DNA from 3 places in the Neorhizobium sp. BT27B genome. Region 1 is predicted to be linked to each of the others. Evidence: riboswitches for the same ligand, from Rfam matches in the RefSeq annotation. Region 1 holds a riboswitch; each other region holds the start of a gene.

The links. Region 1 has a riboswitch for cobalamin ahead of AAIH70_RS20380 (DUF1636 family protein). Riboswitches for the same ligand answer to the same signal wherever they lie in the genome.
Region 2: it holds a riboswitch for cobalamin, as region 1 does, so the genes downstream of both, AAIH70_RS12910 (DUF1852 domain-containing protein) here and AAIH70_RS20380 (DUF1636 family protein) in region 1, are expected to answer to the same signal.
Region 3: it holds a riboswitch for cobalamin, as region 1 does, so the genes downstream of both, AAIH70_RS12050 (ABC transporter substrate-binding protein) here and AAIH70_RS20380 (DUF1636 family protein) in region 1, are expected to answer to the same signal.

The regions. Positions count from the first base shown of each region.
Region 1 covers NZ_JBCIYT010000007.1:293,520-303,697, reverse strand. Annotated here, with positions in the region: gene AAIH70_RS20405 (precorrin-2 C(20)-methyltransferase) at 1-261, opposite strand, end outside; gene AAIH70_RS20400 (precorrin-8X methylmutase) at 258-890, opposite strand; gene cobG (precorrin-3B synthase) at 887-2,449, opposite strand; gene cobN (cobaltochelatase subunit CobN) at 2,446-5,820, opposite strand; gene cobW (cobalamin biosynthesis protein CobW) at 5,820-6,857, opposite strand; gene AAIH70_RS20380 (DUF1636 family protein) at 6,879-7,298, opposite strand; cobalamin riboswitch at 7,402-7,608, opposite strand; gene cobO (cob(I)yrinic acid a,c-diamide adenosyltransferase) at 7,722-8,336, shown strand; gene AAIH70_RS20370 (cobyric acid synthase) at 8,343-9,800, shown strand; gene cbiB (adenosylcobinamide-phosphate synthase CbiB) at 9,784-10,178, opposite strand, start outside.
Region 2 covers NZ_JBCIYT010000004.1:234,320-244,497, forward strand. Annotated here, with positions in the region: gene cysN (sulfate adenylyltransferase subunit CysN) at 1-490, shown strand, start outside; gene AAIH70_RS12880 (bile acid:sodium symporter family protein) at 548-1,507, opposite strand; gene AAIH70_RS12885 (LacI family DNA-binding transcriptional regulator) at 1,647-2,675, opposite strand; gene AAIH70_RS12890 (KTSC domain-containing protein) at 2,957-3,160, shown strand; gene AAIH70_RS12895 (type I secretion system permease/ATPase) at 3,703-5,490, shown strand; gene AAIH70_RS12900 (HlyD family type I secretion periplasmic adaptor subunit) at 5,487-6,866, shown strand; gene AAIH70_RS12905 (hypothetical protein) at 7,040-7,402, shown strand; cobalamin riboswitch at 7,728-7,940, shown strand; gene AAIH70_RS12910 (DUF1852 domain-containing protein) at 8,044-9,021, shown strand; gene AAIH70_RS12915 (methionine synthase) at 9,047-10,075, shown strand.
Region 3 covers NZ_JBCIYT010000004.1:51,489-61,666, reverse strand. Annotated here, with positions in the region: gene AAIH70_RS12065 (zinc-binding alcohol dehydrogenase family protein) at 1-205, opposite strand, end outside; gene AAIH70_RS12060 (mannitol dehydrogenase family protein) at 202-1,320, opposite strand; gene AAIH70_RS12055 (GntR family transcriptional regulator) at 1,551-2,441, shown strand; cobalamin riboswitch at 2,527-2,757, shown strand; gene AAIH70_RS12050 (ABC transporter substrate-binding protein) at 2,922-3,950, shown strand; gene AAIH70_RS12045 (FecCD family ABC transporter permease) at 3,962-4,990, shown strand; gene AAIH70_RS12040 (ABC transporter ATP-binding protein) at 4,987-5,787, shown strand; gene AAIH70_RS12035 (pseudoazurin) at 5,784-6,236, shown strand; gene AAIH70_RS12030 (hypothetical protein) at 6,330-10,178, opposite strand, start outside.

The DNA.
Region 1 (10,178 bases):
GAACTCGGCAATGGCGCCGCGATAATCGTCGCCGTCCTTGTCCATCTCGACCGTGACCGGATAGACCAGCGGCAGTTCGATCGTGCCGGGGCGCACATGCGCTTCCACGATGGCACGGCCATTGCCATGGCCACCCTTCTTGGTGAAGAAGGCGATCACATCGGCCTCTGCGATGGTGCGCACCGCCTTCAGTGTCAGAAGTTCGGGGTCGCCGGGGCCGGTGCCGACGCCGAAAACGCGGCCTTTTTCAATATTGCTCAAAGCCCGGCCCTCGCCAGTGCGTTGATGGCCGCTGCCGTCATCGCCGAGCCGCCCATACGGCCGGAAACGATCGCATAGGGGATTTTGTGGTGGCTGATCGCCAGTGCTTCCTTGGATTCCGCCGCCCCGACAAAACCGACCGGCATGCCGATGATGGCGGCCGGGCGTGGTGCGCCGGCATCCAGCATTTCCAGAAGATGAAACAGCGCCGTCGGTGCGTTGCCGATTGCGACAAGCGCGCCTTCCAGCTGATCGACCCAGAGATCGAGTGCGGCGGCCGAGCGAGTATTGCCGATCGCCTTCGCAAGCTCCGGCGTGCGCGGGTCCTGCAGGGTGCAGATGACCTTGTTATCGGCCGGCAGACGGGCGCGGGTCACGCCATGCGCCACCATCTGCGCATCGCAGAAAACCGGCTTTCCGGCCTTCAGCGCGTCACGCGCAGAAGAAACGAAGTCGGGGGAGAAATGAAAATGTTGGGCGGCTTCCACCTGTCCGCAGGCATGGATCATGCGGATGGCGATCCCGGCCTCGTCCTCGGAAAATCGCGACAGGTCGCTTTCTTCGCGAATGATGGCGAATGATTTTTCGTAAATGGCGTCGCCTTCGCGAATGTAGTCGTATTGGGTCATGACAGTCCTTGCGAAAGCACCTTTTCCAGCCGGGCAGGGCCCAGCCGGCAAAGACAGTCGCGTGTGGTTTCGCCGGCACCTCTTTCGAGGCGGACAAGATGGGCCAGAGCGCCGAGCGTCTTGCCTTCCTCGCCGTGGCGGATGAGTTTGAGCGGCATATCGCTTGTTTTGCCCTCGAAGATCAATGCCGTGCTGTCATTCATTCCGACAAGGCTGACCAGCGCTTTTGCCGGGTGCGCGCAGCCCTTGGTGCAGCCGGAAAGATGCAGGGTGAAGGAGCCGTCCAGAAGGTTGGCCACATCCCGTGCGGCAAGCGTGCCAAGCGCATGGGTTTTGATGGACGCCGAGGCGCAGGCCGGTGAACCGGGACAGGCAGCAATTTTTGCCCGCGGGTCGTTCTGCGATAGGATCAGGTCTTTCGAGAATTCGATCATGCTGCGGCAGGCATCTTGCGTGCCGAAGAAGACGAGGGAGTGGTCGATGGCTGGGCGGATTTTTGCGATGCCCGCCGTTTCCGCCTGTCGGCCGAGGTTTATCAGTGTTTCGGCAGGGCATTGGCCGAAGGGAATGCCGATGCGGGCGGCGAACTGATCGGGGAGCGGGATGTCGGTGATTCGGCCAGATGCTAATGTCTTCTCCCCATCGGGGAGAAGGTGGTCCGAAGGACCGGATGAGGGGGATATCGCCACATGCAGGTGCTGCCGGGTCGCCCCCTCATCGCCTCGCTGGCGCTCCGGCACTTCTCCCCGCGGGGGAGAAGTGACTTGCGGCTGATGCCTGGCTTCACAGGAAACGGCAGCATTCATGAGCTGGAAAAGCCCAAGCGCCACTGCCGTCTGCTCCATAACAACGTCATCATCCGCGATCACGACATCGCCAAGCCACTCCCGCACCTCGGCAGAATCCAGCGCCCGCCCACGCACTGGCACGTCCATCGCGGCAATCCTTGCCAGAATCAGCGTCACACAGGTCGTCGCATCCGCATCGGCCACCACGCCGACGGATCTGCCAGTGCCGGCCGTGCCACCCAAAAGAATACGCCAGAAAATCTCGGTTCCGCGCCGCACCGCCAGCAGCCGGATATCGGCGAGAAGCGCATGCAGCGGCAATTGCCCGCCGCCATCCACCACCACCACAAATTTTGCTGCCAGACGTCGCGACAGGCCGTATTCGCTGATGAATGCGCGAATGGCGGAAGCCAGCGGTTCCGGGCTGGTGATCTCCTGCGGATCATGGCCGGCCAGCGCACCGGTCTCGACTGCCACACCATCCCGCAATGGCAGGTTCATCAGGCGCACGTCCGTTTCCAGCGCCCGCGCACTTGGAGCACTCAAACCGCGAAGCTGAATATTGCCGCGGGCGGAAATGTCGATCAGGCCGTTACCGTGCCGTATCGCCAGTTCGCCGATGCGGATGAGGTCGGCCGGGCGAATGGGGCCATCGAGGCCGATACGGGCCAGAAGCCCGTCGCCGGTCATCATCGGCGTCGCCAGCGCCGGGCAGGCGCCGCGCACCATCGGCGGGATTGCGGTGTTCGGGATGGGGAGAGGCGCCGTCATACCAGCACCCTTGCGTCGTCACGGTCGGCTTCCGACAGCAACAGTTCCAGTTCGCCATCGATGGAATTGCGGCGTGGATGCCAGAGGCCACGGCGACGGGCCGACAGAAGACGTTCTGCGATGGCCTTTGCCGCCTGCCGGTTCTGGTCGAGAATGAAGTTTCGCACATCGTCATCCGCCACATAGGCCTGATAGACGGCTTCGATCAGCGAGCCGGGAATGGCTTGCGTCGTTTCGGCAAAACCCACCAGCCGGTCCACGGTTTCGGCAAATTCGGACGCACCGCGCGGGCCATGTCGCATCTGGCCGGCGATGAAGCGCGGATTGGTGGCGCGGGCACGCACCACGCGGGTGATCGCCTCGACGATGGAACGGGCGCGCGGCCGGTCGGGATCGGTGGTGTCGAGCGCAATCACATCCGCCTTGCCGCCAAGGGCTGCCACGGCTGCGGAAAACCCGCCGATAAAGGCGACGTCGGAGGAACCGTCCAGCAGGTCGCGACCGGGGTCGTCGCCGGTATGCACCAGCAGGTCAGCGGCGCGGACACGCTCGGTAAACTGGCCGCGGGCTTCCACGCCTTCGCCCTCGGCGCCACCAAAGGCGTGGCTGGTCGCGTCGAGATAGAGTTTGCCCAGTTCTGCGCGCTCGCGCCATTCGCCATCGGCCAGCCGTTCCTCGATGCCGGCGCCATAGGTGCCGGGGGCGGACCCGAAAATGCGCTGCGGGGCGACGCCTTCGGCATGTGCCGCCTCGTTCAGCGGATTGTCGCCCGGCGCTTCTTCCCGGACTGCGATGGCGCGGGTGGCGGCATCGAGCAGCGCGATGAGAGGCGCAAACATGTCGCGAAAAAGGCCGGAAATGCGAAAGCTCACATCGACGCGGGGTCGCCCAAGGCTTGCCGGGGCTAAAATCTCGATGCCGGTGATGCGTCCGGTCGCGGGGTCCTGAACGGGTTTCGCCCCCATCAGCGCCAGCCCCTGCGCCACTTCCTCGCCGCCGCTGCGCAAGGTGGCACTGCCCCAGAGATCGATCACAAGGCTCTTTGGCCAGTCGCCATGATCCTGCAGGTAACGCCGCAACACCTCGTCGGCGGCACGTTTGCCGAGTTCGAAGGCTGTCGGTGTCGGCATGGTGCGCGGGTCGGAAGCGTAGAGGTTGCGGCCGGTCGGCAGCACATCGCGGCGGCCGCGTGCCGGTGCGCCGGAAGGACCGGCGGTGATATGGCGGCCATCGAGTGCATCCAGAAACGCTTTTCGCTCACTTTCCGCGCTTTGCCGGCGCATCGGGTCCGGCGTGTCGGTGGTGATGTCGGTGTCGCGACCAAACACGTGCTGGCCATCCTTGATGGCAAAATCCTTCAGGTCGCACAAAAATGCGTCGATCCGCGTCAGCGCCGTATCGGCGTCTTCGCCTGCCGCAACGCCGGCATCGGTCGCCAGACCGGTCTCATGCGCCATCTCGACGATCAGTTTGGCCAGCCTGTCGCGGCGGCGGCGATCCAGCCCATCAGCCTGCGCATATTCATCGACCAGCAGTTCCAGCTTTTTCTGTGCGTCGGAAAGCCCCGCTTCCGTCAAGGGCGGCGGCAGGTGGCCGATGGTGACGGCGGCAATGCGCCTCTTGGCAACAGCCGCTTCGCCGGGATTGGACACGATGAACGGATAGATCACCGGCAGCGAGCCGAGCACGATTTCCGGAAAACAGGTTTGGGACAAGGCCACGGTCTTGCCCGGCAGCCATTCCAGCGTGCCATGCGCGCCGACATGCACCACCGCATGCGCGTCGAGCGTCTGGCGCATCCATGCGCCGAAAGCGATCAGTCCGTGGCGCGGCGGGCGTTCGGGATCGTGGTAATCGGTGCGGCGATCCACCTCGCGGCCGCGATCGGGTGCGAGTGCGACGGTGACATTACCGAAACGGGCGGCGCGGAAGGCGAAAACATTTTCCCGCAGTGCTTCGTCGTCATCCGGCGCACCCCATGTCGCCGTCACGGCATCGCGGGCTTCCCTTGGAAGCGTGTCGAAAAAGTCCTGATACTCTTCCCGCGAACAGGCTTCACCGGTGCCATCAAGCTGCTGCAGCAGGCTTTTGGCATCCGCCGGAATATTTTCGACGTCATAACCGGCATGCCGCAGCTGGCTCAGCATTTCCAGCACGCTTTGCGGCACGTCCAGTCCGACGGCATAACCGGTGCGTCCCGGCGCGCCGGGATAATCCGGCAGAAGGATGACGATGCGGCGATTTTTTCGCTCCGCCTTCTGTAGCCGCAAAAGGCCGGCTATCCGTCCCGCCACCTGCGCCACCCGGTCCGGCTCTGGCCGGTTGATCAGCCCGGCAAATCCCAGTTCGTCCGCGTTGCGCGCATCCTTGAACGACACCGCACCGGCGAGAATGCGTCCATCCAGTTCCGGCAGAACCACATGCATGGCGAGATCCGCCGGTCCCAGCCCGCGCCGGTTTTCAAGCCAGGCGTCGCGACGGGTGGTGGCAACGATCACCTGCAGAACCGGCACGCCGATGCGGTCGAACAGTGTTTTGCCCTCGTCATCCGCGCCACTGGCAAAGGCGGTGGCAGTGATGATCGCCGAGGGTTTTATCGCTGCCATCGCCGTTTCGACGAAAGTGAGCGATGCCCTGTCTTTCAAGCCGGCGACAAAAACCGGCACCGCCCGAATGTTCTTATTCCCCAAGGCATCGAACAAGGCATCGATCGGCGCGACGTCACTGGCCAGCAGCATGGATCGATAAAACAGGATCGGCACGATGGCCGCACCCGGCATCGCGGCCAGAAGCGTATCCGCAGTTTCGCAAACGCCACGGCCGGGATGATAGAACCCGGCTTTTGGCACGCTTACCGCATCGGCCGCCTCCGCCGCCTTGCCCTGAACAAGCCCGACCATTCGCGTGGCCAGAAACACCATGTTTTCCGGACCGCCCTCGCGAAAATAGGAGAGCAGCCGGTCGAGTTCGGCGGCCGAAACTGTCGAGCCCGCGGCCAGCCGCGCGTCGCGCTCGCTGCATTCTCCGGGCAGCATGATGAGCGTCACGCCGCGCGCGCGCGTCATGCGGGCCAGTTCGTCGGCGCCATAAGGCCAGCGGTCATGGCCGCCGAGGATACGCACGAGAATGAGCTTGGCGTGACGCGCCACCTTGTCGATCCACAGATCGACCGACATCGGGTGGCGCAGTTCGGAAATATTGGCGAGCCTGAGCGACGGCATGCTTTCGCCGCCCTTGGCCCATGCGGAGGCAATGCCGTTCAGATCGCTGTCGGTAAAGGACAGCACCACCACGTCGCCCGGCGTCTGGTCGAGGTCGACCGGTTCGATCAGGTCGTCAAGAGACGAGGACGTGGTGGCGAGGATATGCATCAGGCCGCCAGGATCTTTTCGATCTTGGCCGCATCGATGCCCTTTTCGCCGATGACGACGAGACGCGAACGGCGCTCTTCATTGGCTGCCCAGGGGCGGTCAAAGTAGTGGTTGACGCGCGGGCCGACGGCCTGCACGAGAAGACGCATCGGCTTGCCGGCCACTTCCACATAACCCTTGATGCGCAGCACCTTTTCCGCCGCCGTCACATCGGCGATGCGCTGGCTGAGTTCAGCCGGATCGGTGATCGCCGGCATATCCAGAACAAAGCTGTCGAAATCGTCGTGTTCGTGGTCCAGCTCGTCGTCGTGATGGGTCTTGCGGTTCTCGATATCGTCTTCGACGGCCAGGCCCAGACCGATGAATACGGCCGGATCGACCACGCCATTGGAGGCCGGCACGATGCGCACGGCGCGCGGCAGATGTTCGGTCACATGCGCGGTGGCGATCGCCAGACCCTTTTCATCGAGAAGATCGGCCTTGGTCAGGATCACGAGATCGGCGCAGGCGATCTGGTCTTCAAACACTTCCTCGACCGGGTTGTCATGGTCCAGACTATCGTCCTCGGCGCGCTGGGCGGCCAGCGCTTCCATGTCGTCGGCGACGCGGCCTTCGGCCAGTGCCAGACCATCGACCACAGCGACAACGCCATCGACGGTGACGCGGCTTTTCACGCTCGGCCACTGAAATGCCTGGATCAGCGGCTTGGGGAGGGCGAGGCCGGACGTCTCGATCAGGATATGGTCGACCTTCGGCTCAAGCGCAAGAATCCTGTCGATTGCCGGCACAAAGTCGTCGGCCACGGTGCAGCAGATGCAGCCATTGGCCAGCTCGACGATATTGTCGTCCGGGCAGTTTTCGATGCCGCAGCTTTTCAGGATTTCGCCGTCGATGCCGACATCGCCGAACTCGTTGACAATAACGGCAAGGCGCTTGCCTTCGAGGTTCTGCAGCGTGTGGCGCAGAAGCGTGGTCTTGCCGGCGCCGAGAAAGCCGGTGACGACGGTGCAGGGAATACGGGCGAGATTGGCGGTCATGAGCTTTTCCTGAATGTCGGTCTATGCGTTGAAATCGAAGGGCGGAATACGGGCGATCATGTTGCGCTTGAGACAGTCCGGCCGGCCCTTCCAGGGCATCAGGCCGTCGGCCGAGGTGGCGATCAGTTCGGCGCCGGTGATCAGGTCGGCGGCGTTTTCGAGGTCGAGATGGCCGAATACATAGGTCCAGCCGTCCTGCCGTGCGATCACGGCGCTTGGGCCGCGCTTGCAGTTGGAAAGGCAGCTGACGCTTTTGATAGTGACGTTCGGCACCTGTTCAGCCGCTGCTTCCACGGTTGCGTTGAGCAGATGCGTGCCCTGACTAGGTTCCTCGGTCGAGCCTTCGCTGGCGCGGCAGCTGGCGCACACAAAAATCGTTACCGCCGGCGTTTTTGCAGCGGGGTCAGTTTTCTGGTCGTCGTCGGGCTGGAAGAAATCCAAGCATCTACCCCGTCTAATTCAAAACATGCGGGGTGCGGGCGCGATGACTGGATGCCGGTCGCGCCTGAAAAAAACATCCTTGCCGGAGCACCCCGCCCGGCTGGAATTTCTGTCTCTGACGGCAGGTCTCCTGGCTTGCGGATCGTCGCCCTATCGCCGCCTTCCCGAAATCGCTTTCAGTGGCGTGGTGCGGGGCTAACCGCCTACAGTTGCGGGGGCAGCCGTGGTTTGAAGCCTGAAGACCGGCCGTACCACGTTCCCTCTTAGCTTTCCCCGTTGCCGGGAAAAGACCGTCACCCTTTCCCTAGGCGTCGGTACACGCAGTGTCAATGCAAACGCCCTTGTAGACGGCATGGATTGCCGCGCGAAACGAATCCCCTATAGTCCGCGCTTCCCGAAACGAGCCGTCGCCGAGGAGCCGAAATGAAAGAGATCGACCAGCAGGAAGCCGAGCGCCACCAGCGCAAGATGGCCAATCGCAAGGCGGTGCAGGATGCCGAAGTGGCGGAAAAGACTTTGGAAAAAGGTCTGCTGATAGTCAATACCGGCCCCGGCAAGGGCAAGTCGACGGCGGCCTTTGGTCTGGCGCTGCGCATGCTCGGCAATGGCCGACGCGTCGGTGTCGTGCAGTTCATCAAGGGCGCATGGGAAACCGGCGAACGGCCGGCGCTGGAACTGTTTGGCGATCGCGTCGAATGGCACACGATGGGCGAGGGATTTACCTGGGAAACGCAGGACCTGAAGCGCGATGTCGCGGCCGCCGAACGCGCCTGGGCCAAGGCTGAGGAACTGATGGCCGATCCGTCCATCGGGCTTCTTCTGCTCGATGAACTCAACATCGCGCTGCGTTACGATTATCTCGACCTCGATGTCGTCATCGCCTCGCTGAAGGCACGCCGCGAGGACCTGCATGTCGTCATCACCGGCCGTAATGCCAAGCCTGCCTTGATCGAGGCGGCCGATACGGTGACCGAAATGTCGCTGGTCAAACATCACTTCAAGGCGGGCGTAAAAGCCCAGTCCGGCATCGAGTTTTAAAAAATCATGACCGCACGCGCGCTGATGTTTCAGGGAACCGGCTCGGATGTCGGCAAGTCGCTGCTTGTCGCAGGCCTTGCGCGTGCGCTGACCAATCGTGGCCTCAAAGTGCAGCCGTTCAAGCCGCAGAACATGTCCAACAACGCGGCGGTGACGGCGGATGGCGGCGAGATCGGCCGCGCGCAGGCCCTGCAGGCGCGGGCGGCAAAGGTGCCGCTGTCGGTGCATATGAACCCGGTTCTGCTGAAACCGCAGAGCGAGGTCGGGGCGCAGGTCGTGGTGCAGGGCCGCGTGCAGGGCAATGCGAAAGCATCCGAATATCAGGGCATGAAGGCGGCGTTGATGCCGCGTGTCATGGAAAGCTTTGAACTTCTGAAATCACAGGCCGATATCGTTCTGGTCGAAGGCGCCGGCAGCGCCTCGGAAGTCAATCTGCGCCGCAACGACATTGCCAATATGGGCTTTGCTCGCGCTGCCGATGTGCCGGTCATCCTGATCGGCGATATCGACCGCGGCGGCGTCATTGCCAGCATTGCCGGCACCAAACTGGTGCTGGATGCGGAAGACGCGGCGATGATCCAAGGCTTTATCGTCAACCGGTTTCGCGGTGATCCCACCCTGTTTGCCGATGGTATGGCGATGATCGAAGCGCATACCGGCTGGCAACAGATTGGCCTGTTGCCTTTCTTCAGTGAAGCCCGCCGCCTGCCGGCCGAAGATGCTCTGGCGCTCGATGCTGCCGCTATCGACAAGACGGGCGCCAAAATCCGCATCGCCGTGCCGGTCCTGCCGCATATTTCCAATTTCGACGATCTCGATCCGCTCGATGCCGAAGCGGATGTCGATGTCATCCGGGTGCGCCCCGGCGAAGTTTTGCCGGCCGATGCCGATCTTGTGCTTCTGCCAGGCTCGAAGGCGACCATATCGGATCTCGAAACCTTCAAGGCGGCTGGCTTCGATATCGATCTTGCTGCCCATGTGCGACGTGGCGGCTATGTGCTTGGCCTGTGCGGCGGTTACCAGATGCTGGGCCGCACGGTGCGGGATCCCGATGGCATGGAAGGCGTTTCCGCTACGGTGGAGGGCCTTGGCCTGCTGGATGTGGACACCACGCTTTCCAGCGAAAAACGCCTTGAGGCTGTCACCGGCATCAGCGCTGACGGCATTTCATTTGCCGGCTATGAAATGCATATCGGCCAGACGACCGGATCTGATTGCGAACGACCCTTTGCACGGATTGCCGGTGCTGCCGATGGTGCGACCGCGAAAAATGGCCGGGTCTTCGGCACTTATGTCCACGGCCTGTTTGCCGATGACCGCCAGCGTTCGGCATGGTTGCAACGTCTTGGTGGTAAGGCGTCGACCATCGATTACGAAGCCGGAGTGGATGAGGTTCTGGACCGGCTGGCGCAGCATATGGAAAAACATCTCGATATCGAGGCGTTGCTCAGGCTCGCGAAATAGCCAGGCCGGCAAGAGCCAGCAGGCCGAAAAAGGCGATCATCAAGATATCGGCGAAACGCGCCAGTTTCAGCGCTTTACGAATATCGGTCGGCATTGCTTCGCGGCGTCCGCCGGCCCCCATGAAATGGTCGGGTACCAGAGTGCCGCCGTAAACGCGGGGGCCTGCCAGTGCCAGCCCCAAAGCGCCGGCCATCGCCGCTTCCGGCCAGCCGGCATTCGGCGAGCGGTGTTTTCCTGCATCACGCCATACGGTTTTCCATGCATCCTTCGCGGACGCGCCGGGCACGAAAAACGCGGCGAGAACGAAAAGAAGCGCCGTCAGGCGCGAGGCCGGAAGGTTGATCAGGTCGTCGAAACGAGCTGCTGCCCAGCCGAAGG
Region 2 (10,178 bases), on a different contig from region 1:
CGCCTTCGATGCGCAGCTTGTGGCGCTTCAGCAGGGCGGCATCGAGCCCGGCAAGCGCTACTGGCTAAAAAGTGGTTCGCGCCGCCAGCGTGTTTCGATCGAGCCGTTATCACAGCTCGACCTTGCCTCCGGTCAGTGGCGTCCGCATGCGTCGACGCTGGCCATGAACGCCATCGGCAAGGTGCGCCTCGCCTTCGAGGAAACCGCGGTTTTCGACGCTTACGAGCAGAACCGCGCCACTGGTGCCTTCATCCTGATCGACCCGGACACGCTGAACACGGTGGCCGGCGGCATGATTACCGGCAAGCGCGCCAATCTTGGCGGGTTGAAACGTGAGGGTGACCGGGTGGTTCTGTCACTACCAGCGGATCTCGCCGAACAGCTGATGGCCAGCGACCTGTTTGCCAACCGCCGCGATGAGGCCGAGATCAAGCGTCTGACGGCAGCGGAAGCGGCAACGTTGTGGCGCAATGCCGGCAGCGATATCTGAGCCCGGCTCCTCCTCCAGAACCGACAAGGGCCGCAAACGCGGCCCTTTCCTTTTTCATCAATGGAATACAGGCGCCTTGCCTGCTTCCTCATCCTTGCTGCGGCTGGCGAAATAATTGGCCAGAAGCGCGCCGGAAATATTGTGCCAGACGCTGAAGATGGCGCTCGGCACCGCGGCCAGTGGCGAGAAATAGGCTGTAGCGAGTGCTGCACCCAGACCGCTGTTCTGCATGCCGACCTCGATCGCGAGTGCCTTCTGTTTGTAAAAGCTCAGTCCAAAAGCCTTGGCGGCGAAGAAGCCCAGCAGGTAACCCAATCCGTTGTGCAGAACGACGACGACAAAGATCAGCAGGCCGGACTGGGCAATGGCGCCTTTGCTGGCGCCCACCACGGCGGCGACGATCAGAACGATGCCGACGACACTGACCAACGGTAGGACCGGCAGCGCCGCGCGAACGGCGCCGGGCACCAGTTTCTGCGCCAGGAAACCCAGCGCCAGCGGCACCAGAATGACCTCGACGATCGAGATGAACATCGCCCAGCCATCAACCGGCAGATACTGGCTGGCGAACATCCAGACCAGAAATGGTGTGACGATGGGTGCGGCAAGCGTGGTGACCGAGGTGCAGGCAACCGACAGCGCCACGTCGCCCTTGGCAAGATAGGTCATGACATTGCTGGAGGTGCCGCCGGGGCAACAGCCGACAAGGATGACACCGGCTGCGACTTCGGGCGGCATCGGAATGAGGATGGTCAACAGCAGCGCCAGCGCCGGCATGATGGCGAAATGGGCGACAACGCCGATCGCCACCTCGAACGGGCGGCGGGCCAGTTCCTTGAAATCATCGACGGAGATGGTCAGGCCCATGCCGAACATGATGATGCCCAGCAGAATGACGATATAGGGCGCCACCAGCTTGAAGAGGTCGGGCAGAAAAAAGCCGAGCACGGCAAAAATGATAACCCAGACGGCAAATGTTCTGCCGACGAAGCTGGAAAAAGATGTCAACGCTTTCAAAAGGAGGCCTCCATACGGGAAAGGAGGCGCAATAGACCCACCACGATACGGGTCAAGGTCGATTGCAGGCAAAACCGTACGGTTCGGTACGGACACACGCTGGATGTGGTGTTTGCTGATATTGGATCAGAGGATTGCTTTAAAGGCGGTGGCGGGTCGTCCCCCTCACCTTCAGCTCGAACCCCAGATCGATCGACTGTTTGGCGCTCTTCTCGCCATTGATCTGGCGGATCAGAAGATCGGCGGCGCGGTAGCCCATGTCGTATCGCGGGATGCGCACCGTCGTCAGTGGCGGTTCGGCAACGGCTGCGAAATTCACATCGTTATAGCCGCAGATGCCAAAATCCTCCGGCACGTTTATGCCGCGCCGCTTGCATTCGAAATATGCCCCGAGAGCAAGGTCATCGTTGAGGCAGAAGACGGCATCGACATCCGGATGGCGCTCGATCATCTCACCCAGCATGCGACATCCTAACGGGACCGATGTCGATTCCGGCAACATCATCACCAGGTTTTGGTCGAAGAGACCTTCCGCCTCCAGCATGACGCGATAACCTTCCAGCCGTCGTTGCACACGCAGATCAACGCCTGCGCCAAGAATGGCGATGCGGCGATAACCGCAATCGAGCAGGTGGCGCACGGCAACCTTGGCGGCTGTGCAGTGATCGGATCCAACGACGGTGCCGAGTGCCGTCAGGTTGATGTCGATCATATGGACGACGGGACATTTGGCGCTCAGGATGAGATTGGCAATAACCTGCTGGTTCTGCCCGCCGGCAACCAGAATGCCCGCCGGATGCTGCGACATGAACATTTCCAGCTGGCGTTTTTCCTTTTCCGGATCCCGCCAGGCATTGGCATATTGTATTCGCAGGTCGGTATCCTGCAGCCGCGCCTCGATGCCATGGATTATGTTCATCACCGCAAGACTACTGACTTCCGGGATCAGCGCGCAGACGATGCCGTTGTGGCGGCTGGCCAATGCTCTTGCGGCAAAATCAGGTACATAGCCGGTTTCTGCGACGACCCGGAAAATCCGCTCGCGCAATTCTTCCGAAACCCGATCCGGCTCGCGCAGTGCCCGCGAAACGGTGATCGCGCTGACGCCAGCCTTGGTGGCGACATCAAGCAGCGTGGTGCGTTCGCCCCTTATACGCTTCTGGCGCATGCCTGCCCCCTATTCCTTCAAGCCTTGGGCATTCCTCACGGATTGCCCGCAACTCGATGCCGAAGATACCCTCAATCTTTCAGCAATCCGAGCTTACCTCACACTGGAGGCTGGCTTCGTTATTGGTCATGCAGGTGGCTTTATGCAGTTCGATAGGATGGAGTGTAATCCATGATCGGAACAAGTGACAGATTTTTTGTCATTTGACGCATTTCGATCACAATGGACCCGCAGGATGCAGCTGGCGTCCAGCCGTGTTTTAACCAAAAAAGAGGTGGGCCATGGCAATCATCAGCATTCAATCCAAGCTGATTGAAGCGATCGATTACGACGAGGACGAAAAAAACCTCACGGTTTTTCTCTATAATGGCGAACGCAGGGCCTATTCCGGGGTCTCGAAGGGCCAGGTGGTCGGCCTCACGGTCGCGGCCTCACCCGGCAATTATTACATGACCGAGATCCGCGGAAAATATCCGTCTCTGTAGTCATCAGGTCAGAAGCGTATATCCGCCGACGATGATCACCGCCCACATGTAAAGGGAGATCTGTAGCGACAGAAGATAGCCCGACACGTGTCCTTGCATGGTGAATTCCTCCCTATTGTCTCCAACCGGCTCCCGACCGGCCTATTTCCTTAACGAATTCATAGCCTGAAAGTTGCCCTTCAAACGCCGCAAATGCGATTCCTCCTGAAAAATGCCTCGTTTCGAGACACATTCACCCGCACTGCAAACACATACTTAACATAATTTAAGACCTGCGGTTGGCGTTTTCCGACCTGATCGTTCAAAATTGTTTCATTGGCATGCGGCGGTGCAGCAACCGGAGAATTTTCAAAAGCGCCGGCAAAAATCCATTTTCCGCAGCAATGACGTTGCGGGCATTGCAACATTTTTCGCGGATGCGAACATGCTTTGGCCGGATTTACGTTTATTAGAGATCTCTGACCTAAAATGAACACCGGGCATCAATGATGTCAAAGTTCAAGGCGTGTATCGATCCCGGACATTTTTAAAGGGTGAGTGAGATGGCTTCATCAGGGGGTCGGCGTACGCGCGTGGCATCCGCGCTGACGGAAACCCGCAAGGCCTTTTACGGCATTGCCGCACTGAGTGCGGTGACCAATATCCTGATGCTGACCGGTCCGCTGTTCATGATGCAGGTCTATGACCGGGTTCTGACCAGCCGCAGCGTGCCGACACTCGTCGCACTGACCCTGCTTGCGCTCGGCATCTATGCCTTTCTCGGCGTTCTGGAAATGATGCGCTCGAAAATCCTTTTGCAGATCGGCCGGCGTATCGACGAACAGCTGAGCGATCCCACTTTCAACACGGTGCTGTCGCTGCCGCTCAACATGGCGCGAGGCGATGCGGTTTCGCAGCCGCTGCGTGATCTCGACCAGATCCGCGGCTTCATGAGCGGTTCCGGCCCGATCGCCATCTGCGACCTGCCGTGGATGCCGCTCTACATCATCATCCTCTATATCTTCCATCCCTATTTCGGTTATGCGGCGCTGGCCGGCGCCGCCTTCCTGATGGCGCTGACATTCTCCAGCGAATTCCTGTTGCGCGACCCGACGCGAAAACTGTCGCAGCTGGTTTCGGCCCGCTGGGAACTGGTTGAGGCGGGGAAACGCAATGCCGAACCGCTGCATGCGATGGGCATGCGCAGCGCCTATGCCGCCCGCTTCGACGAGGTGAACCGCCGCTACGTCGAGGGCCAGACGGCAACCAGCGACCTGACCGCCAGCTTTTCGGCCGTCTCGAAGATCTTTCGCATGGCGCTGCAATCGGCCATTCTGGCGCTCGGCGCCTGGCTGGTGATCCAGCAACTGGCCTCCCCCGGCGCCATCATCGCCTCGTCCATCCTGACCTCGAAGGCGCTGTCGCCGATCGAGATGGTGATCGGCCAGTGGCGCAGTTTCATCAATGCTCGCCAGTCGCGCCGCCGGCTGGAGGAAACGCTGGAGCGTTATGGCAATGACCGCAGCCCGATGCCGCTGCCGGCGCCAAAACGCTCGCTGTCGGTTGCCGGCCTCGCCATCATTCCGCCCGGCAGCGCCAAGCCGATCATCCATGATGTTTCGCTGAGCCTGTTTGCCGGCCAGGGACTGGGCATCATCGGTCCCAGCGGATCGGGAAAATCGACGCTTTCGCGTGCGCTGGTCGGCATCTGGCCGGCAGCGCGCGGCAGCATCCGCCTCGATGGCGCAGCACTGAACCAATGGGACCCGGAAGCACTTGGCCCCTCGATCGGCTATCTGCCGCAGGGCGTCGACCTGTTCGACGGCACGATTGCCGAAAACATCAGCCGCTTTTCGCCCGAAGCCAGCCCGGAGCTGATCATCGAGGCGGCAAAGCTTGCCGGCGTGCATGATCTGGTGCTCTCCATGGCAGACGGTTACGACACCGCCATCGGCAATCACGGTGCCATTCTCTCCAGCGGCCAGCGCCAGCGCATCGGCCTTGCCCGCGCGCTTTACGGCAAACCTTTCCTGATCGTGCTGGACGAACCGAATGCCAATCTGGATTCCGAAGGCGAAGTGGCGCTGACCCGCGCGATAACCGCCGTGCGTGCGGCCGGCTCGATCATCATCGTGGTTGCCCACCGGCCCAACGCGCTTCAGGCGCTGGACCATGTGCTGGTGATGAATGGCGGCGCGATGGTGGCGTTTGGTCCGCGCGATGAAGTGTTGCGCAAGACGACGCGACAGGCGGAAGAAGGCCAGCGACCGAAACCGGCCACGGGCTTGGCCGAGAACGAGACGACCGAGGCACCGGACGCCAGCAAGCCCGGCAAGAGGATCGCCATATGATATTCGACCTGAAATCTCTTTGGCCCGGATTTCGCCAGCGGCTGCAGTTTCTCGAGCGGTTCAAGCTGGAGGAAGGTCCCAAAACGCCGGCATCACAAGCCATTCGCCGTTATCTTCTGGCCTCGGCGGTCACTGTCGGTGCCCTCGTGGTCGGTGCCGGCGGTTGGGCCGCGACGGCCAACCTTTCAAGCGCGGTCATCGGCACCGGCACGATCGTGGTGGAAGGATCGGCCAAACGTATCCAGCACCGCGAAGGCGGCATCATCGGCCAGATCCGCGTGACAGACGGCAGCCGCGTGAAAGCCGGTGAATTGCTGATCCGGCTGGACGACACCATTACCCGCGCCAACCTTTCGGTCGTCACCAAGCAGATCGACCAGCTGGGCGCGCGGCGCATGCGCCTGATTGCCGAGCGTGACGAGCAGAAGGATTTGAAGGTGCCCGACGATCTGGCCGGACGCCTGTCGGAGCCTGCCGTTTCCGAATACATCTCCGCCGAGACGGCGCTGTTCAGGGCGCGGCGCGAGACGATGGAGGGCCAGAAGGGACGGCTTCGCCAGCAGATCGGCCAGATCGAGCAGGAGCGCACCGGGCTGGAAGTGCGGCGTGACGCCAAGAACGAGGAACTCTCCTGGGTGGTCGAGGAGTTGCGACGCATTTCCAACCTCAGCGAACAAGGGCTGGTGCAGTTTACCCGGCTTTCCGAACTGCAACGCACCAAGGCGCAGCTGGATGGCGAACGCGGCCAGCTGATTGCCGAGATTGCCCGCGCAGCCACCCGCATTTCCGAAACCGAACTGCAGATCCTGCAACTGGATCAGGACCGCCTTGCCGAAGTGCTGACCGAGATGCGCGACATCGACAACAAGCTGGCGGAACTGGCTGAACAGCGCATTGCCGCCGAAGACCAGCTGAAGCGCATCGACATCATCGCGCCACAGGCCGGCATCGTGCATGAACTGGCTGTGCACACGATCGGCGGGGTGATTTCACCCGGCGAAACGGTGATGCAGATCGTGCCGACCGACGACAAGCTGGTGATCGACACAAAGATCCGGCCGGCCGATATCGATCAGGTCCGCGCCGGCCAGAAAGCGGGCCTGCGGTTTTCCGCCTTCAGCCAGCGCACCACGCCGGAGATCGACGGCATTGTCGAAACGGTGTCGGCCGACCTCAACCACAACCAGCAGACCGGTGAAAGCTGGTATTCGGCGCGCATCACCATTCCTCAGGATGAGCGCAACAAGCTGGGCGACCTGACGCTGGTGGCCGGCATGCCGGTGGAAACCTTTGTGCAATCGGGCGAACGATCGGCGCTTTCCTATCTGGTCAAACCGCTGACCGACCAGGTGGCACGGGCCATGCGCGAGAACTGAGGCGTTTGCCGCAGCAAAAGCGTGACATAAAAGTGCGATTGCTAAAGTTTTTTCGCAGATGCGGGAAAGCCTCTCGCGAAACATGACGGAAATCTGCTAGGCCGCTTGCGAAATATTGCATTTCCAGGGTGGCGGGACGGCTGCCCGGTTTTTCAACAAGGGCCACCAGAACCATGAACACCCGTCTTGCCGCGCTGGCTGTCGTCGCAGTCGCGCTTTCCGCATGCACCACCGCTTCTCCCCTGAAGTCGGACCCGATTTCGGCACGCTGGGTCGGCCAGTCGGCCGGCAAATTTTTTGCCGCCTATGGCCCGCAATACAGCGACGTCGCAAGCGGTTCCTCCACCGTCTACAACTGGCGTGGCGGCTACAAGCGCATCAAGATGGAAAATGGCAAGAGCGCCAGCGTCAGCTGCGCGGCGACGCTGACGGTTTCTTCGGATTACAACATCCGAGACATCCGTATCGTTGCCGATCGCCCCGGCTCCAAGGGTTCCAGCTATTGCGAAGAACTGCTGGTTCCGGCCGCCGGCTGATCCGGTTTCGGCTCGAGATTTTGGACAGGCGGCTTCGGCCGCCTGTTTGCGTTTTGGGGGTTGGATGTCTCGGGGACGAGAGAAGACGCGAGAATGCCAGGGCTGCGGTCGCCCCATTGCGGTCATCACGCATGCTCACCTGCGCCCGTCGGAATTGCGCCGATAGTCAGCCATCTATATTTGGTTGCCGCGGCCCAAGCCTGCGCCTGCGAGAATCCTCTGTTGATGCCGAATGCAATCATTTGGCCCGCACCTACAACTGCAGCAGAGACTTAACGATATAAAGATATCGTTATATGATGTTGACCGGCGACTTAACTTGCAATATGGTCACCATGCCTAAGGTTCCCCGGTCGTTGCCTGCAACGTGCCTGGGCTAAGAGGGAAGTCGGTGCTCCGTGTCATGCGGAAAAGCCGACGCTGCCCCCGCAACTGTAAGCGGCGAGCTGAAGTCCAATATGTCACTGGTTTACCCCGGGAAGACGGACGGAAGTGATGAACCGTGAGCCAGGAGACCTGCCTTTGGCGAAATAACGTCCACGGGCGGGGTGTCCCAGTGTGCCGTAGCAAAGGCTGCATCGTCGCGGCCGATCTTGCTATGCGTCCGCAGACCCATGCCCCCAACTTTATAGGGGCACAACATGTCTCAGACCTGCAGTTTCACGATCACAAGCCTACCCTTCGACGAGGATTATCGTCCTTCGGCACATACGCGCATCACCACCAATTTTGCCAATCTGGCCAGAGGCGAAAAGCGGCAGGAAAACCTGCGCAATGTCTTGGCGATGATCGATAGCCGCTTCAATGCCCTCGCACACTGGGATAATCCCAAATCTGACCGTTATTCGGTCGAGTTGGAGATCATTTCGGTCGAAATGAACCTGGATGTTGATGGCGAGAAATTTCCTCTCATCGAGATACTGAAGACGACGATCGTAGATCACAAAACCGGGGAACGTATCGAAGGCATTGTGGGGAATAACTTCTCCTCCTACGTGCGCGACTACGACTTCAGCGTGGTGCTGCCGGAGTATAACAGGAGCCTGCCTGCCTTCAGTATTCCGGCCGACTTCGGCGACCTGCATGGGAAGCTGTTCAAGTCCTTTCTGCAGTCAGATGCCTACCGGTCGCAGTTTCGCAAGCCGCCGGTCATTTGCATCAGCGCCTCGACCAGCAAGACCTATCACCGGACCGAAAATCATCACCCCGTCATGGGCGTCGAGTACCGGCAGCATGAATTCTCGTCCACCGACCAGTATTTCGGGAAAATGGGATTGCAGGTTCGCCACTTCATGCCTGCGGGCAGCGTCGCGCCGCTGGCTTTCTATTTTGTTGGCGACTTGCTGGGCGATTATTCCAATATCGAACTGATCGGCATCATCAGCACGATGGAAACGTTTCAGAGGATTTATCGCCCTGAAATCTACAATGCGAATGCAGCGGCCGGGACATTTTACCAGCCCAATCTGAAACACCAGGACTATTCGCTGACCCGGATCGCCTACGACCGCGACGAACGAAGTCGCTTGGCGGTGGATCAGGCCAAGTTCACCGAAGAACACTTCATCAAGCCATACCGCGCTGCCCTTGAGCAACTGTTTGCTCACTGCGCCGCCTGATCAACACTTAGAAGAGGTCCCCATTGTGAAGAAACTTCTCCCCACATCGACCGCCGGCAGCCTGCCGAAACCCTCTTGGCTTGCGCAGCCCGAAAAACTGTGGTCGCCCTGGAAACTGGCGGATGAGGAATTGCTGGAGGGCAAAAGAGACGCCTTGCGCCTTTCGCTGGACGATCAGCAACAGGCCGGCATCGACATCGTCAGTGATGGCGAGCAAACACGCCAACATTTCGTCACGACGTTCATCGAGCACCTCGAAGGGGTCGATTTTGCAAAACGCGAAACCGTCAGAATTCGCGATCGCTACGATGCGAGTGTCCCGACAGTTGTCGGCACTGTCTCTCGCCAGAAGCCGGTTTTCGTCGAAGACGCCAGGTTTTTGCGTCAGCAGACCAAACAGCCGATCAAGTGGGCTTTGCCGGGTCCGATGACGATGATCGATACACTCTTTGACGGGCACTATAAGAGCCGAGAAAAGCTCGCTTGGGAATTTGCCGGGATACTCAACGAGGAAGCAAGGGAACTGGAGGCGGCCGGCGTCGATATCATCCAGTTCGACGAACCTGCTTTCAACGTTTTCTTTGACGAGGTGAATGACTGGGGTGTCGCCACTCTGGAAAGGGCAATCGAAGGGCTGAAGTGCGAGACCGCCGTCCATATCTGCTACGGTTACGGCATTAAGGCCAATACGGATTGGAAAAAGACGCTTGGGTCAGAATGGCGGCAGTATGAGGAAACTCTCCCCAAACTGCAGAAATCCAGCATCGGCATGATCTCCCTCGAATGCCACAATTCTCATGTTCCGATGGATCTTCTGGAGCTTGTACGAGGGAAAAAAGTGATGGTCGGAGCCATCGATGTGGCAAGCGATACCATCGAAACCCCGGAGGAGGTCGCTGCAACGCTGCGCAAGGCGCTCAAGTTTGTCGACGCAGAAAACCTTTGCCCCTGCACCAATTGCGGCATGGCCCCTCTGTCCCGTCGTGTGGCAAGAGGCAAGCTGAATGCCTTGAGTGCAGGAGCTGAGATCGTCCGGAGAGAGCTCGCTGGCTAGTTTTCCGATTGTCTGAACCAGCGGATGGCGGCTGCCCGTCGCCACCGCACCCACCGTGATACACGCTGGATGACCTAAGAATGACTCTGCGGTCATAGCGCGG
Region 3 (10,178 bases), on a different contig from region 1:
GCGCCTCCTCAACCGTTCCCGACAGTTCATGGCCCATGACCCGAGGATATTCGAGAAAAGGATGTTTGCCGGCAAAGATGTGAAAGTCGGTGCCGCAAATGCCGACATGGCGAATGCGGACCTTGATCTCGTTGTCGCCACGCACCGGTTGCGGGCGCGAGACGATCGAGAGGCGGCCGGGTTCATCGCAGACGAGTGCCTTCATGCGGTTTTCCTGTCGGTGGTATGGACGATGGCTTCGAGTGTCGGGGCAGGCGTGCCGGCCCAGTCGAGAAAGGCTTTTATCCGTCGCTCGATCTTCAGTTCATGATTGCCGGCAATGTCGGCGATGCGGTGTTCGAGATAGGGGTTGAGGAAGCGCCCCATCGTCGTTTCGACATAGGCCTTGGCTTCCTCGCCCATGCCGCGCGCCGCAAAGCCGGGAACGACCTCGTCGCGATAGACCGCATCCAGCCGCGCACGCACGGCAGGGTCGGCGAGGATTGCCTTCACCGTCTCGCCCTTCGGACGACCTTCCTTCAACCAGATGTCGGCGAGCGTGGTGTGGCCAAGGTTGAGAATGTGCAGTTTCAGGCGTTCGAAGGGCTCGAGCTTGTCGGTCAGCACGATCGACGGATGCGTGCAGGGCAGGTTGAGGCCGGGGCTGCGTTCGATCGCCCACAATGCGTATGGTTCTGCGACGGCGCCGACCGGTTCGATCGGCTCGGAGACGATGCGGTCCACCAGCGTATTCGCGAAAACCACCTTCTCTTCCAGCCATGCGAGGAACGCGGCATCCGCGCCGCTCTTTTGCACGAGATCGCGGATGATGCCCTTCAGCACGGGGCCATTGCCGTTGATCAGTTCGCAAGGGAGAATGATGATCGGCTTTGCTGTTCTGCCGAAGCGCGCGTGCAGAAGCTGGGCGAGTTTGCCGGGGAATGATGGGCGCGGTGACAGGACGTCCAGTTCGGTGCCTGTTGCCTCCGCCGATATGTCGTAACCGGAATCGCCGGTATTGGAGAGGATGAATTCCGCCTGTTCGCAGAACAGATTGACGACCTCAGCCCAATTGCCGGCAACGGACAGGCCGCGTTCGACGCTTTTGACCGCAACGGTGCGTTCGACAGCGTGTCCGTCTTCCAGCCCGCGAATGATGACCGGAAAACCGGCAGGGTCCGTGAAAGCGGCCAGCCGCCCGGCGCGCTCGGCAGAGCCCGATGTCTGCACGATAACCACCGGCAGAACATGCTGTCCTGCCTGTTTTGCCTCATGCAGGAAAAAATCCGCATGCGCCTGGAGAAAACGGCTGGTGCCGAATTGTAAAATGATGCCCGTCATGGACGCTCCGCCCTGATTTGGTAATTCTTTGAAATGATGACCAGTCGAGGCGTGACGAGCGCGCAGCATCGCAATTCGCGTGGCATGTCTTCCTCTCCCGTAACATGCAGTAAACTGTTCTTTTGGGATAAAAGACAATCGCCTTGCAGGCAATTTGTTTTTTATATAAAAAGAGCAGTTATAAAAAACAGCTTCTGCCAAGTGTCATTTCAAGGCGCCCTTTTCCGGTCATGAAAACCAACGCCCTCTTCAAACGCAGCTATAATCAGGCCCTCGACATGCTGGCCGCCACACAGGTGGAGGCCGCGCTGCCATCGGAGCCGGCCATGGCTGCGACACTTGGCATCAGTCGGACGACTGTGCGTGCGGTGCTGGCGGCGCTCGCCATGCGCGGCATCATCACCATAGACGGGCGTGCCAAGCAGCTGTTGCGCCTGCCGAAGCGTAACGACTACATTGCCGATGCCGATCTGGAGCCGCTGGCCGACATGGTGGAGCGCAAGTTCATGGCATGGCTGGTCGGGCCCGATTGCAGCCCCGGCCATACGATCAATGGTCTTGATCTTGCCCGGCAGTTCGGCGTGTCGACATCGGCCATTCGCGATTGCCTCGGAAAATTCAGCCATTTCGGCCTGTTGGAACGACAGAGCAACGGCCGCTGGCGCACGCTTGGCCTGACCGTCGATTTCGTCGCGGAACTGTTCGATATGCGCGAATTGATCGAGTTCCGGGCTGTCGATCGATTTGTGGCGCTGCCGAAGGATGATCCGCTCTGGGGCGATTTGTCTCTGCTCGCGGATGAACATCACGCCCTGCTCGACGATTTCGAGCGCCGCAATCGCGAGTTTTCCGATCTCGATCACCGGTTTCACAAGCTGGTCGACAGCGTCGTTCCCAACCGGTTTCTCGGCAATATCCAGGGCGTGATGTCGGTGATTTTTCACTATCACTACCAGTGGAACAAAAAGGACGAGAGCGCCCGCAATCATCGGGCTCTGGGGGAGCATCTGGCCTATATCGAGGGATTGCGGAGTGGGGACCTTTCCCAGGCGCGCGAAAGCTGCCGCCTGCATCTGCACACGGCCCGTTCAACTATGCTGGCTTCCATCAATCCCGGCTGATGGTATGGAAATCCTCAGTATACAACTTGACTGTAATGATATTACATAACATACACTATTGGCATTGACGGCGGGCGCATCTGCCAGCTAAGTCAGCGTCGACGGTTTCCAACGCCAAAAGCAATGGGATTAATAGGGAACACGGTGCGGACCTTGACCGGACCAATGCCGTGGCTGCCCCCGCAACTGTAAGCGGATCACCGTCCATCCTCGAGATGCCCGAAGGGTATCTGGCCACTGTGTCGTGATCGGCATGGGAAGGCAGGTGGACGTCATGTTCGTGAGCCAGGAGACCTGCCGTCAGGACAGAGCTATCGTTACGGGCGGGGATGCCCGGAAGAGGACCACGTTATGATGCTTCCGAGCGCTTATGCGCACTCCATGGTCTTTATCCCTCATCCGTCGATGTCGGCTGTCTGCCGGCAGGTGCTGTGACACGCCTTGCCGCTTCCCATCGATCACACCCTTCAAGGAGAGACCATGTTTCATTTTACGCGCCGGGCGTTGAGCGCTGGCCTTTTGGCTGCCGCTTCATTGTCATTGGCCACCACCGTGTCTGCTGCCGAAACGCAATATCCATTGACGATCAAGAATTGCGGCCTTGAGCTGACATTCAAGCAGGCGCCCTCGAAAACCGTTTCGGTTGGCCAGAGTGTCACGGAAGTTCTTTATCTGCTCGGTCTCTCCGACAAGGTGGTCGGTACTGCGCTCTGGGTCAGCCCGGTGCTGAAGGGTTTTGAAGAGGTCAATGCCAAGGTCGAGCGCCTTGCCGATAATGATCCGAGCTTTGAAGCAGTGATCGGCAAGAAACCTGATCTAGTTACCACCCAGTTCCAGTGGCAGATCGGCCCGGAAGGTGTGGTTGGTACCCCGGCACAGTTCGCCGAACTCGGCGTGCCGGTTTACACATCGCCGGCCGATTGTGTTGGCAAGGACAATTCCGGTGGTGGCGATGGCGTGCGCACCGGCGTCTTTTCGATGGAGCTGATCTATCAGGAAATCCGCGATCTGGCGGTCATCTACAATGTTCAGGATCGTGGTGAGGAAGTTGTAGCCGACCTGAAAAAACGTGAGGACGCCGCGCGCAAAAAGATCGCGTCGGCGGATGGCAAGCTTTCGGCTGTCTTCTGGTTCTCCAGCGCCGAACTCGATATCGATCCTTACGTTGCCGGCCGTCATGGCGCGCCGGGCTACATCATGTCGGCGCTCGGCATCAAGAATGTCATCGAAAGCGATGAGGAATGGCCAACCGTCGGCTGGGAAACCATCGCCAAGGCCAACCCGACCATCATCGTTGCCGGCAAGATGGATCGCCGTCGTTTCCCGGCCGATGATGTTGCCGTCAAGCACGCGTTCCTGAGGGAAGACCCGGTTGCCAGCCTGATGCCGGCCTTCAAGCAAGGCCATGTGGTTGAAATGGATGCGCAGGCCATGAACCCGACCATTCGCACGATCGAAGGTCTGGAAGTGCTGGCTGATGCGGTCGCCTCTGCCGGTCTGGCCAAATAAAGCCGATCGCAGTGAAACGCATTCCAGCAAAACTTGGAGGGACAGGCGCCGCAGTTGCGGCGCTCGTTCTTCTTCTGGTGGCGCTGATTGCCGGTGCGGCGATCGGCGAAACCTCCATTCCCTTCGATGTGGTGGTGAAAACGGTTGCCAATCGGATGCTCGGTGCGGGTTATCCGCTTGAGCCTCTCGATGAAGGCATCGTCTGGAGCTATCGCCTCAGCCGCGCCGTCGTTGCCGCCTGTTGCGGCGCGTCGCTGGCGCTGGCCGGTGCGGTGCTGCAGTCGCTTTTGCGCAATCCGTTGGCAGACCCCTACATCCTCGGTATTTCGGCCGGTGCCTCCACCGGTGCTGTCGCCGTTGCCCTTCTCGGTTTCGGGGCCGGCATGCTGACCATGCCGATGGGCGCGCTTGCGGGCGCTCTCGCCGCCTTCCTGCTCGTCAGCCTTCTGGCCGTGCGCGCCGGCAGCGGCAGCAATGCCATCATTCTCGCCGGTGTCGCCGGCTCGCAGATGTTCAACGCAATCACCTCCTTCGTCGTCACCAAGTCGGCGACGGCGGAACAGGCGCGCGGCATCATGTTCTGGCTGCTCGGCAACCTGTCCGGCGTGCGCTGGCCGGATGTCGGTCTGGCGCTGCCGGTCACCATCATTGGCCTGCTGATCTGCCTCTGGCATGTCCGCGCGCTCGATGCCTTCGCCTTCGGCAATCAGGCCGCCGCCTCGCTCGGCATCCGGGTGCGCCGGGTGCAGGTCGTGCTGATCTGTACGGCGGCGGCGATGACGGCAGCGATGGTGTCGCTGGTCGGCTCGATCGGCTTTATCGGTCTGGTCATCCCGCATGCGGCTCGGCTGATCGTCGGCGTCCGGCATGGTCGGCTGTTGCCGGTCACGGCTCTGGTCGGCGCTATTTTCATGATTGTCGCCGACATACTGTCGCGCACCATCATTTCCGGTCAGGTTCTGCCGATCGGTGTCATCACCGCATTGTTCGGCGCGCCGGCCTTCGCCTTCATCCTCGGGCAGAAGAGGGCGCGGCCATGAAGCTGTCCGCGCAAAATCTCTGCTGGTCCGCCGGCCGTCTGGAGATCGTCCGCGATGTCTCCTTCGAGGTCGCGTCAGGGGAATTTCTCGGGATCATCGGCCCCAATGGTTCTGGAAAAAGCACGTTGCTGTCGATGTTGGCCGGCATTCGCAAACCACTGTCCGGTCAGGTCATGCTGGGTGATATGCCCATGCGCTCCATCGGCAGCCGGGAGGTCGCCCAAAAGCTAGCCTTTGTCGAACAGCAGGCGGAAACGGCGGAGCGCATCACCGCCCGTCAGGCGGTTGAGCTGGGGCGCACGCCCTATCTCGGGCCGCTGTCCGGTTGGTCGGTCGAGGATGACACGATCGTCGATGCCGCGCTCGACAATGTCGATATGGCCGACAAGGCCGATCGCCAGTGGCATCACCTTTCCGGCGGAGAACGGCAGCGGCTTCATATCGGCCGCGCACTCGCACAGGAACCGCGTGTGCTGCTGCTTGACGAGCCAACCAACCATCTCGATATCGGCCACCAGATCGATCTGCTCGACCTCGTGCGCCGACAGGATCTGACGGTCGTGGCGGCCCTGCATGACCTCAACCACGCTGCCATGTTCTGCGATCGGATCGCGATCATGGACAATGGTCGGCTGACGGCGATCGGCAAGCCGCATGATGTCCTGACAGCCGCCACCATCAGTTCTGTCTTCGGCGTGGATGCCTCGGTTTCCCCCGATGAAGACGGTATCTGCCATGTGCGGTTTCGCGCCGGCGGCAGAAGACGAATTTCTCCCACGAAGGACGATTTTACATGATGAAAGTTCTCAGACCCATCCTCGCCTCGCTGGCACTGGCGGTTTTCTCCGGCAATGCGATGGCCGAGACTTTCGAAGTCAAGATGCTGAACCGGGGCGAAAAAGGCCCGATGGTATTCGAGCCGGATTATCTGGAAATCAAGCCCGGTGATCGGGTCGTGTTCGTTCCCACCCACAAGAGCCACAATGCCGCGACGATCGATGGCATGATCCCGGAAGGTGCGGAAGGTTTCAAAAGCCGTATCAACGACCAGTTCGAGACCGGTTTCGACAAGCCCGGCTTTTACGGGATCAAATGCTCACCGCATCTGGGCATGGGCATGGTCATGCTGATCAAGGTGGGGGAGGCAAAGCTTCCGGAAAGCTACAAGTTGATCTCGCTACCGGCCCGCGCCAAGCCGCGCATGGATGGATTGTTTTCGCAGGCGGAAAAAACGCCTGCTCAGTGAAATGCAAAAGGGCGGCACCTCGCAAAGGGCCGCCCTTTCTCTGTCTGCAATGACCGGCCGCCTGTATGCGGCCGATCTTGTCTTCATCTCGGATCAGGCTACCTGGTAGGCAGCGATGACGGCTTCGACCTGCTTGTTGTCCATTGCCGCAAGCTGCTTTTCCGTAAGCTCACCAAGGCGTGTCTTGCCGAGGCTTGCGATGTCCTCCACGGACAGACCGCCAATAGCCTTCGTGTTGATCGCGGCGATTTCGTCTGCCGTGAACTGCTTGATGGCATCGGTTGCCAGTCCGGCAATCTGGGCGGTGGACAATACGCCGATCTGACCGGTCGTCAGCTCTGCCACCTGGGTCAGCGTCATGTTGGCAATCTGGTCGGCGGTCAGGCCAACCACGGCCTTGTTGCTGAGCTTGGCGATATCGCCGGTGTCGAGCTCCTTGATCTGGTCGTTGCTCAATGCGCCAACCTGGTTGGCCGTGAGGGCGCCAAGCTGAGTGTCGTCCAAGGCCTTGATGGAGGCAGTGCTGAGGCTCTTGACCTGGTTGGTGCTGAGTGCGGCAACCTGACCAGCCGAAAGCTTTGCAATCTGAGTGGTGCCCAAACCGCCGACGACCGTATCGGAAAGGCCGGAAATTGCCTTGGTGCTGATCGCGCCGATCTGGTCGTCAGTCAGCTCCGCAGCGGTCTGGAAGCCACCGAGCTGTTTTGCCGTCAGCGTGGCGATCTGCGCGGTGGTGATGGCCTTTGTCTGCGTTTCGGACAGCGCGGAGATCTGTGCCGTCGTCAAGCCAGCCGTGGCCTTGGTGCTCAGCTTCTGGACGGAAAGCTTGGCAACCTGCTCGTCGGAAAGTACCGCCACCTGCGTGGAGGTCAGTGCCGCAAGCTGTGTGTCGCTCAGTTTTTCGATCTGCGCGTCTGTCAGGCTCTTGATCTGGTTTGTGCTCAGCGCCGAGACCTGAGCGGCCGTGAAGGCATCATCAATGTCGTCGGCAGCGATCTTGGAGATGATGTCGGTGGACAGGCCGGTGATTTCCTTGGCGCTGATCTTGGAGATCTGGGCTTCAGTCAGGTCACCGTCTGCAAAGGCGCCGATCTGCTTGCTGGTCAAGGAACCCATCAGCGTATCGGTGAGCGTGGCGAGCTGGGTTGCACCCATATTGCCGAACTGCTCCGCCGTCAGGCCGGGAATGGCCTTGGTCGAGAGCTTGGTCAGATCGACCTTGGCGAGCTGAGCATCGCTCAGGCCGGCCACCTGGGTGGAGGACAGGGCGCCCAGCTGTGTTTCGGTAAGCTTGCCGATCTGTGTGTCCGACAGGCCATCGATCTGTGCGTTGCTCAATGCGGTGATCTGGGCCGGCTTGAGGGCGCCCAGCTGGGTGTCGGTCAGCGCGGTGATCGCAGCAGGGAGGATGCTGGAAATCGCCTTGGCATCGATTGCGGCAATCTGGGTGTCGCCAAGCTTGCTGAACTGGTCAGCAGTGAGGCTACCGATCTGCTTGGCACTCATTGCGGTGATCTGAGCCGGCTGGAGTGCTGCAATCTGACCATCGTCGAGAGCGGCGACCGCTTCGAGCGACAGGCCGGAAATCGCCTTGGCGCTGATCGCGGTGATCTCGTCATCGGCAAACTTTCCGATGTCGGCACCTGTGAAGCCGGACAGCTGGTCTGCGGACAAGGAGGCGATCTGGCCTGCGGTCAGGTCTTCGACCTGATCGTCGGACAGTGCGCCGACCTGCGCCTTGCTGAGGCCTGCGACAGCCTTTGCGGAAAGTGCGGTAACGTCGATCTTGGCGAGCGCGGCTTCGCTGAATGCGCCGAGCTGTGTGGCAGAGAGCGCGCCGATCTGACCTGTGGTGAGCTTTTCTGCCTGCGCGTCTGTCAGGGCCTTGATCTGGTTTGCACCCAGAGCTGCGACCTGACCGTCCGTCAGGGCGGTCGGGATGCTGGCAGCGGCGATACCGGCAATAAATTCTGCGGTCAGGCCGGAGACAGCCTTGGTGCTGATCTTGGCAATGTTTGCAGCGTCCAGATCACCCGTTACGAAGCCGGCAACCTGCTTGGCTGTCAGGGCACCAAGCTGCGCGTCAACGAGGCTCTTGGTCTGCGTGTCGCTCATCGCGCCGATCTGCGTCGAGGTCAGGCCGGAGACGGCCTTTGCCGACAGCTTGGCAACGTCAAGCTTTTCGATCTGCGCGGTGGTCATGGCGGCAACCTGGGTCGAACCCAGAACGCCAACCTGGTCAGCGGAGAGTTCGTCAATCTGGTCGGCTGTCAGGGCCTTGACCTGGTTTGCACCAAGCGCGGCGACCTGGGCGGTCGACAGAACGGTTGCAACCTTGGTCTTGTCGATGGCCGCCAGAACGTCGGTGCCGAGGCCGGAAATCGCCTTTGCGCTGACGGCAGAAATCTGTGCTTCGGTCAGGTCGCCGCTGGCGAACCCGCCCAGCTGCTTTGCGTTAAGCAGGCCGATCTGTGTTGGTTCGAACTTCTTTGTCTCTGTGTCGGTCATTCCCGTCAGCTGACCGGCGGTCAGGCCGGTAATGGCCTTGGCACTGATCTTGGTGACATCAATCTTGGCGAGCTGTTCGTTGCTCAGAGCGCCGACCTGTGTGGCGGAGAGCGCGCCGATCTGTTCTGCAGACAGCTTTTCAGCCTGTGCCGCAGTCAGAGCCTTGATCTGGTTGGTACCCAGAGCTGCAACCTGGCCGGTCGACAGGGCCGTGGGGATATCGGCAGCAGTGATGCCGGCAATGAATTCTGCGGACAAGCCGGAGACTGCTTTGGTGCTGATCTTGGAAATGTTTGCAGAGTCGATGTCGCCTGCGGCAAAGCCGGCAACCTGCTTGGCTGTCAGGGCACCAAGCTGCGTGTCGACGAGGCTCTTGGTCTGCGTGTCGCTCATCGCGCCGATCTGCGCCGAGGTCAGCCCAGGGACGGCCTTTGCCGACAGCTTGGCAACATCGAGCTTTTCGATCTGCGCGGTGGTCATGGCGGCAACCTGGGTCGAACCCAGAACGCCAACCTGGTCAGCGGAGAGTTCGTCGATCTGGTCGGCCGTCAGGGCCTTGACCTGGTTTGCACCAAGCGCTGCGACCTGGGCGGTCGACAGAACGGTTGCAACCTTGGTCTTGTCGATGGCAGCCAGAACGTCGGTGCCGAGGCCGGAAATCGCCTTTGCGCTGACGGCAGAAATCTGTGCTTCGGTCAGGTCGCCGCTGGCGAACCCGCCTAGCTGCTTTGCGTTAAGCAGACCGATCTGCGTTGGTTCGAACTTCTTTGTCTCTGTGTCGGTCATTCCCGTCAGCTGACCGGCGGTCAGGCCGGTGATGGCCTTGGCACTGATCTTGGTGACATCAATCTTGGCGAGCTGTTCGTTGCTCAGTACCGAAACCTGCGATGACGTCAGTGCTGCCACCTGGCCGTCGCCAGTGAGCTTTTCAAACTGGGCGGCCGTCAGCGCCTTGACCTGGTTGAGGCTGAAGCTGGCAATCTGTGCCGGCTTGAGAGCAGCCAGATCATCGTCGCCGAGCGCGGCGACTGCGTCTGTTGCGAGGCCCGATATGGCCTTGGCGCTGATGGCGCCGATTTCGTCAGCCGTGAATTTTCCAATGTCGCCCGCGCTGAGGCCGCTGATCTGGGCTGCGCTAAGCGATGCGATCTGTGTGGCGTCGAGCGCGGTGACCTGATCTTCGCTCAATGCGCTCATCTGCGTAGACGATAGCGCAGCGATCTGTGCCGTCGAGAAGAGGGCAATCTTGCTGTCGTCGATGGCAGCAATCTGTTCTGCCTTGAGGCCGACAATCGACTTGGCCGAAATCGCCTTCAACTGTTCGTCGCTCAATACATCGACGTGGTCAGCACTGATGGCGCCGATCTGAGCCGAGCTCAAAACCTTCACCTGCGCTTCGGTCAGCGCTTTCACATCATCTTCTTTGAGGGTGGC